Regions from separate parts of the Frankia sp. Hr75.2 genome, predicted to be linked through region 1. Evidence: riboswitches for the same ligand, from Rfam matches in the RefSeq annotation. Region 1 holds a riboswitch; the other holds the start of a gene.
The links. Region 1 has a riboswitch for S-adenosylmethionine ahead of AC559T_RS06925 (aminotransferase class V-fold PLP-dependent enzyme). Riboswitches for the same ligand answer to the same signal wherever they lie in the genome.

Region 1 (3,403 bases):
GGTACTGCTGGCGCGGCCCGCGGCCGACGAGCTCCGCCAGCCCGGCCAGCAGCCTGTCGACGTCGGCACTCGTCGAGCTGATGCCGACACTCGCGCGGATCGCGCCGCCCTCGGCTCCGAGCCGCCCCAGCAGCGGATGCGCGCAGAAGCGTCCGGCGCGTACCCCGACGCCGTGCTCGGCGGAGAGGACGGCGACGACGTACCCGGGATCGCGCCCGGCGACCGAGAAGGTGACGACCCCGACGGGCCCCGTGGCCAGGGTCCCGTCCGGGCCCTCGCCTACGGCAGCCTCGCCTCCGGCGGCAGCGCCACCGGCAGCCCCGTCTCCGGCGGCCTCGCCAGCGGCGGGATCGTCTCCGTCGGCCCACAGGGAGTGGATGGTGACCCCCTCGATCGCGCGTAGCCCGTCCACCAGGCGGCGGCGCAGCAGGTCCTCGTGCTGGTGCAGGTCGCGGGCGTCGAGCGCGCCCAGCAGCCGGCAGGCGGCCGCGATCGCCGTCGCGCCGAGGAGGTTGGGGCTGCCGGCCTCGTGCCGGGCCGGGCCGTCCGCCCAGGCCACGGCGGAGCTGGTCACCTCGCGCACGGCGCCCCCGCCGGCGAGATAGGGCGGGGCCGCCGCCAGCCAGTCCGGACGTCCGACGAGCACGCCGGCGCCGAACGGCGCGTACAGCTTGTGCCCGGAGAACGCGAGGTAGGCGATGCCGAGCGCGGCCATGTCGACCCGACGGTGCGGGACGAGCTGGGCGCCGTCCACGAAGACCCGCGCGCCGGCCGCGCGCGCCAGCCGGACGATCTCGGCGAGCGGCGGCACCTCGCCGGTGACGTTGGACGCGCCGGTCACCGCGACGAGCGAGGTCGGTGCCGTGTCCAGGGCGGTGGCGAGCGCGCGCAGCGTGTCGGCGCGGGTGGGCGCGGCGGGCACCCACCGGCAGCCCGGCCGGGACCGCCACGGGAGAAGGTTCGCGTGATGCTCCAGGTCGAACACGACGACCCCGCCGGGCACGGCGTGGCCCGGGTCGGACGTCCGCGCCGGGTCGGGCGGCTGCGGCGGGTCGGGCGGCTGCGGCGGGAGGCAGCGGGCGAGCAGGTTCACCGAGTCGGTGGTGTTCCGGGTGAAGATCACGACGTCGTCCGGGCGGCCGCCGACGAACGTGCGCACGGCGTCGCGGGCCCCCTCGTAGAGCGCGGTGCAGACCGCGGAGGAGTAGCCGGTTCCGCGGTGCACGCTCGCCGAGTACGGCAGGACGCGCTCGACGTGCTCGGCGACCCCGCGCAGGCAGGGGGCGCTGGCGGCCTGGTCGAGATTGGCGTACGGGACCTCGCGTCCGTCGGCGAGCGGAACGGGGATGCCGGCCCCCACCACGTCGAGCAGCGCGCCGACGGCGGGCCCTTCCCGATCAACGTCGGGAGACGTGGTGGCATACGAAAAGGACACGACGAAGCCTCCTTGGGCCCCGGTGGACCCAGAGGGGGTCCGCACTTGCCGACGGCGGGTTCGCCGCGGGCCTGGTCACACCCGGGGCACCCCACCGCGGAGGAGGGTTGCCGGCCAGCAAGCCGGGGCTTGACGCTGGCGCTCAGGACCTGGCGAAAACTGTAGCAGCCCGTGCCGGACGGACACCGCAGAGACACCGAGACCGGGCCGAAATACCCGGAACATCCAGCAGACGGCGAATCGCGCGCTTCGACCGCGAGCCGCGAGCCGCGAGCCGCGAGCCGCGAGCCGCGAGCCGCGGAAAATTATCCGGAGCGCCCGGCGGACTGCAGGCGGTGCGCGAGCGCGGTGTGGCGCTGCCCGTGGCCGGCCGAGCGGACCGCCTGCCCGATGGCCCGGCGCGAGCCGACCAGGACCACCAGCTTCTTCGCCCGCGTCACCGCGGTGTACAGCAGGTTGCGCTGCAGCATCATCCATGCGCTGGTCGTCAGCGGGATGACCACGGCCGGGTACTCGCTGCCCTGCGAACGGTGGATCGTCACCGCGTAGGCGTGGGTCAGCTCGTCGAGCTCGGTGAACTCGTAGTCGACGTCCTCGTCCTCGTCGGTGCGGACGGTCAGGGTCTGGCTGTCGTTGTCGAGCGCGGTGACCACCCCGAGCGTCCCGTTGAACACCCCGTTCGCGCCCTTGTCGTAGTTGTTGCGCACCTGGGTGACCTTGTCGCCGACCCGGAACACCCGGCCGCCGAAGCGGCGCTCGGGGCGGTCCGGCAGGCTCGGCGTGAGTGCCTCCTGCAGCGCGATGTTGAGCGCCCCGGCGCCGGCCGGGCCGCGGTGCATCGGCGCGAGCACCTGGATGTCGCGCCGCGGGTCGAGGCCGAACTTGGCCGGGATCCGCCGCGCCACCACCTCCGCGGTGATCCGGGCGGCATCCTCGGCCTCCTCTGCGACGAAGAGGAAGAAGTCGTCCAGGCCGCGCACCAGCGGATGGTCCCCGCGGTTGATGCGGTGCGCGTTGGTCACCACGCCCGACTCGCTGGCCTGGCGGAACACCTGGGTCAGCCGCACGTGCGGGATCGGCGTGCCGGTGGTGAGCAGATCACGCAGCACCTGCCCGGCGCCGACGGAGGGAAGCTGGTCGACGTCGCCGACCAGCAGCAGGTGCCCGCCCGGCGGGACGGCCTTGACCAGCTTGTTCATCAGCAGCAGGTCGACCATGGACGCCTCGTCCACCACGACGAGGTCGGCGTCGAGCGGGCGGTCCCGGTCGTAGGCGGCGTCGCCGCCGGGACGCAGCTCGAGCAGCCGGTGCACCGTCGACGCCTCGTGGCCGGTCAGCTCGGCGAGCCGCTTGGCGGCCCGTCCGGTCGGGGCGGTGAGGACGACCTTCGCCCGCCGGGCGCGGGCCAGCTCGACGACCGAGCGCACCGTGAAGCTCTTCCCGCAGCCGGGCCCGCCGGTCAGCACCGCCACCCGGGAGGTGAGAGCGAGGGTGACCGCCTCCCGCTGCGCCGCCGCCAGCTCGACCCCGGTACGGGTGTGCAGCCAGCCGAGCGCCTTCTCCCAGTCAACGGCGGCGAACGCGGCGAGGCGGTCCTCGTCGGCCCGCAGCAGGCGCAGCAGCTGCCCCGCGACGGAGATCTCGGCGCGGTGGAACGGGACGAGGTACACCGCGGCGACCGGCTGCTCCGGATCCTCGCCGGGGACCTCCTCGCGCACCACCCCCTCCTCGGTGATCAGCTCGCCGAGCCCCTCGATCACCGCGCCGGTGTCGACGCCGAGAATGCGCACGGCGTCGGCGATCAGCCGGGTCTCGGGCAGGAAGCAGTGGCCGCTGTCGGTGGCCTCGGAGAGGGTGAACGCGAGGCCGGCCTTGATGCGCTGCGGGCTGTCGTGTGGGATGCCGACCGCCTGCGCGATGGTGTCCGCGGTGCGGAACCCGATGCCCCACACGTCGGCGGCCAGCCGG
Region 2 (3,403 bases), on a different contig from region 1:
CGCGTTGTACGCCTCGTAGGCGGCCCAGTCCTTGCGGAAGGACGCGCCGAAGCTCGGCTCCGTCGCCGGCGCGTGCAACAGGTGCAGGACGAACCAGAGCGTCCGGTTGGCGACCGCGTTGTAGGCGCGGTCGAACAGCACGCGGTCGAGGTCCAGCATCCGCACCGAGGCGCCGCCGGTGTCGTAGCCGCTGCGGTCGATGCGGCCGCCCGGAGCGGAGCGGGCGGCCCGCCGGTCGGCGTCACTGAGGGCCGCGCAGACCCAGACGATCTCCCGGCCGTCCTCGGGCGTGTCCTGGACGACCTGGGCCAGGCCGCTGACCAGACCGCCGCCGCCGCGCCGGGGATGCAGCAGGCCGTCGTCGCCGACGACGAACGACACCGGCCCCCGGTTCGACGCGATCAGCAGATCGGCCTGGGCCGGGTACTCGCTCCCGGGCGCCGTGAACTCCCCGATGCCCGGCATGTGACGCACACAGCGGAGCGTAGGCCATCGAGTGCCCTGTCGGGGCGCCACCCGCAAGCACCGCGGGTGCGCGCCGCCGGAATGCCGCCCGGCAGGGCCGCCGCGACGGGGCCCGCGGTCAGCCGGCGCCGAGCGCGGCGCGCACCGCGGTGGCCCAACCTGCACCGAGCGGGCCGTCCTCGACCACCACGTTGTCGTAGGCCGGGAGCAGCGCGGCGATGTCCGGGTGGCGCACCGCGTTGGCCACCAGGTGCATCCGCCCCACCGAACGGGCCATCGCGAGATCACTGGCGGAGTCGCCGATGGCGATCGCCTCGGCCGGGTCCACCCCGCGCCGCCTGAGGTCGTGCGCGACGGCGTCGCCCTTGCTGACGCCGTCCGGCACCAGGTGGTAGACGTGCGGGTGCACGCCGAGATCGGGCATGTGCGCCGGTGAGATGAGCCCGTTGTCGCGCATGCTCAGCCAGCCGAAACCGGACTCGGCCAGCCAGCCGTCCACCTCGGCGACGTCGATCCGGCCACGCAGCATGACGTCCACCTCGCGGCCGGTGTGCCAGGGGGTGTGCAGCTCCAGGCGGCCGGGGTGCAGCTTGATCAGCTCGTCGAGCAGGCTCTCCGGCACCCGCTCGAACGAGTCGGGCATCGCGCCGCGCAGGATCTCGGTGTCGAGCCCGGTGTTCCATCCGATGATCGCGCCCAGCTCGCCGATGAACCCGTCGGCGCCGAAGATCCCGGCGGCCTCCACGAGCTGCGGCCTCGTCCGCCCGGAGACCAGCACCAGCGCGATGTCCGCGTCGTGCAGGTCGACGAGTGCGCGGGCGGGGTCAAGGGTGGTGTCGCCGCCCTCGGCCCGGAAGAAGCAGCCCCGCGGGCCGACCATCGTTCCGTCGAGATCGGTGTAGACCACACGAACGCTCACGCTTCGGGCTCCCTGGTGTCGGTCCGGCGAGATCGCGGCCGGCGGCAAGCGGCCCAGGTGACGCGGGCACACGGCCCCTCGACCCGACCGCGGCCCACCTCAGGACGTGTCATCGAAGCACCTGTGGCACACGGCAAACCGCCGGAACTCCGGTGCACGCCTGTCCGCACGCGGTCTACAGTACGGACAGACAACTTCATCTGGCTCATCCAGAGGGGCAGAGGGAACGGCCCAGCGAAGCCCCGGCAACCACCGTCGCATCCATGCGCGGCAGGTGCTAATTCCGACCCGGGACGCAGCCGGCTCCCGGGAAAGATGAGGAGTTCCGCATGACTCTCGCGCCCGAGCGCGCCACTCTCCCGAGCCCGGACGCCGCCAACCCCGCCGTCTCGCTGTCCTGTCGTCACTGCGGTGCCACCTACCCGCTGTCGGCCACCCACGTCTGTGTCGAGTGTTTCGCGCCGCTCGAGATCGCCTACGACGAGGACCGGCTGCGCAAGGTCACCCGGGCGTCGATCGAGGCCGGGCCGTCCAACCTGTGGCGGTACGTCGGCCTGCTGCCCGCCGGGCACGTCGCCGAACGGCGCGTCTCCCTCGACGCCGGCTGGACCCCGCTGCGACCCGCCCAGCGCCTCGCCGCCGAGCTCGGCATGCGCACCCTGTGGGTCAAGGACGACAGCGCGAACCCGACCCACTCGTTCAAGGACCGGGTCGTCTCGGTGGCCCTCACCGCCGCCCGCGAGCTCGGCTTCCACACCGTCGCCTGCGCGTCCACCGGGAACCTCGCCCAGTCCGTCGCCGCCCACGCCGCGTCCGCCGGCCTGCGCTCGGTCGTGCTCGTCCCGCACGACCTGGAAGCCGGCAAGACCGTGTCGACGGCCGTGTACGGCGGCACCCTCGTCGCGATCAAGGGCAACTACGACGACGTCAACCGGCTGTGCAGCGAGCTGGCCGGCGAGTACGAGTGGGCGTTCGTCAACGTCAACGTCCGGCCGTTCTACGCGGAGGGCTCGAAGACCCTCGGCTACGAGGTCGCCGAGCAGCTCGGCTGGCGCATCCCCGGCCAGGTCGTGGTGCCGATCGCCTCCGGCTCCCTGCTGACCAAGGTCGACAAGGCGTTCGGCGAGCTCGGCCGCCTCGGGCTCGTCGAGCCCACCCCGTACAAGGTCTTCGGCGCCCAGGCCGCCGGCTGCAACCCCGTCGCCGCCGCCTACGCCCGCGGCGCCGACACGGTCGCCCCGGTGAAGCCGTCGACGATCGCCAAGTCGCTGTCGATCGGCAACCCGGCGGACGGCCCCTACGCCCTCGACGTCGCCCGCCGCACCGGCGGCGCCATCACCGACGTCACCGACGACGAGATCGTGGACGGCATCCGCCTCCTGGCCCGCACCGAGGGGATCTTCGGGGAGACCGCCGGCGGCGTCACCGTCGCCTGCCTGCGCCGCCTGCTGAACGAGGGCCTCCTCGACCCGGACGTCGAGACGGTGATCTACAACACCGGCGACGGGCTGAAGACCCTCGACCCCCTGGTCTCCACAGGTGGCCCCACCGCCACGATCCCGCCCTCGCTCTCCGCGTTCGAGGCCGCCGGCCTCGGCGACGACTAGCCTCCCGCTCTCCCCGACGAAGCGTCGGCGCCCGGACCCGCGCGAAACCGCGGCTCCCGGGCGCCCGCAGAACGGGTGACACCCGGGCCCACGGAGCGGCAGCGCCCGGGGCTCTCGCGCAGCGGTGGCGGGGCCTCCCGCGGAACGGGCCGGTGGGGCCCGGGCGCACCGGGCGATGGCCCGGCCGAACCCGGTGGTGGACCAGCCCGAACCGGTGGTGGGCCGGTCGCGGGCCGAACCGAGCCCGGTGGTGGTCGGTCGGCGTCGTGTGCGCGTAGCCGGGCGGGGAGTTGTGCGCGGCTGGTCAGGATGGCGTTGTTCGACACCGATTCCGCCTGGGGCCACACCGATTTCCCGTGGATGTCGCCGCAGGCGGGGAGGCCTCGGCGGCCTGCCGCCACGCCGATGGGAC

Region 2: another riboswitch for S-adenosylmethionine. It lies ahead of thrC (threonine synthase); the one in region 1 lies ahead of AC559T_RS06925 (aminotransferase class V-fold PLP-dependent enzyme).

Annotation. Positions count from the first base shown of each region.
Region 1 is NZ_CASGGV010000066.1:53,829-57,231, reverse strand. It holds gene AC559T_RS06925 (aminotransferase class V-fold PLP-dependent enzyme) at 1-1,435, opposite strand, end outside; SAM riboswitch class IV at 1,472-1,585, opposite strand; gene recD2 (SF1B family DNA helicase RecD2) at 1,741-3,403, opposite strand, start outside.
Region 2 is NZ_CASGGV010000299.1:228-3,630, reverse strand. It holds gene AC559T_RS23630 (alpha,alpha-trehalose-phosphate synthase (UDP-forming)) at 1-465, opposite strand, end outside; gene AC559T_RS23625 (HAD hydrolase family protein) at 584-1,384, opposite strand; SAM riboswitch class I at 1,587-1,706, shown strand; gene thrC (threonine synthase) at 1,714-2,991, shown strand.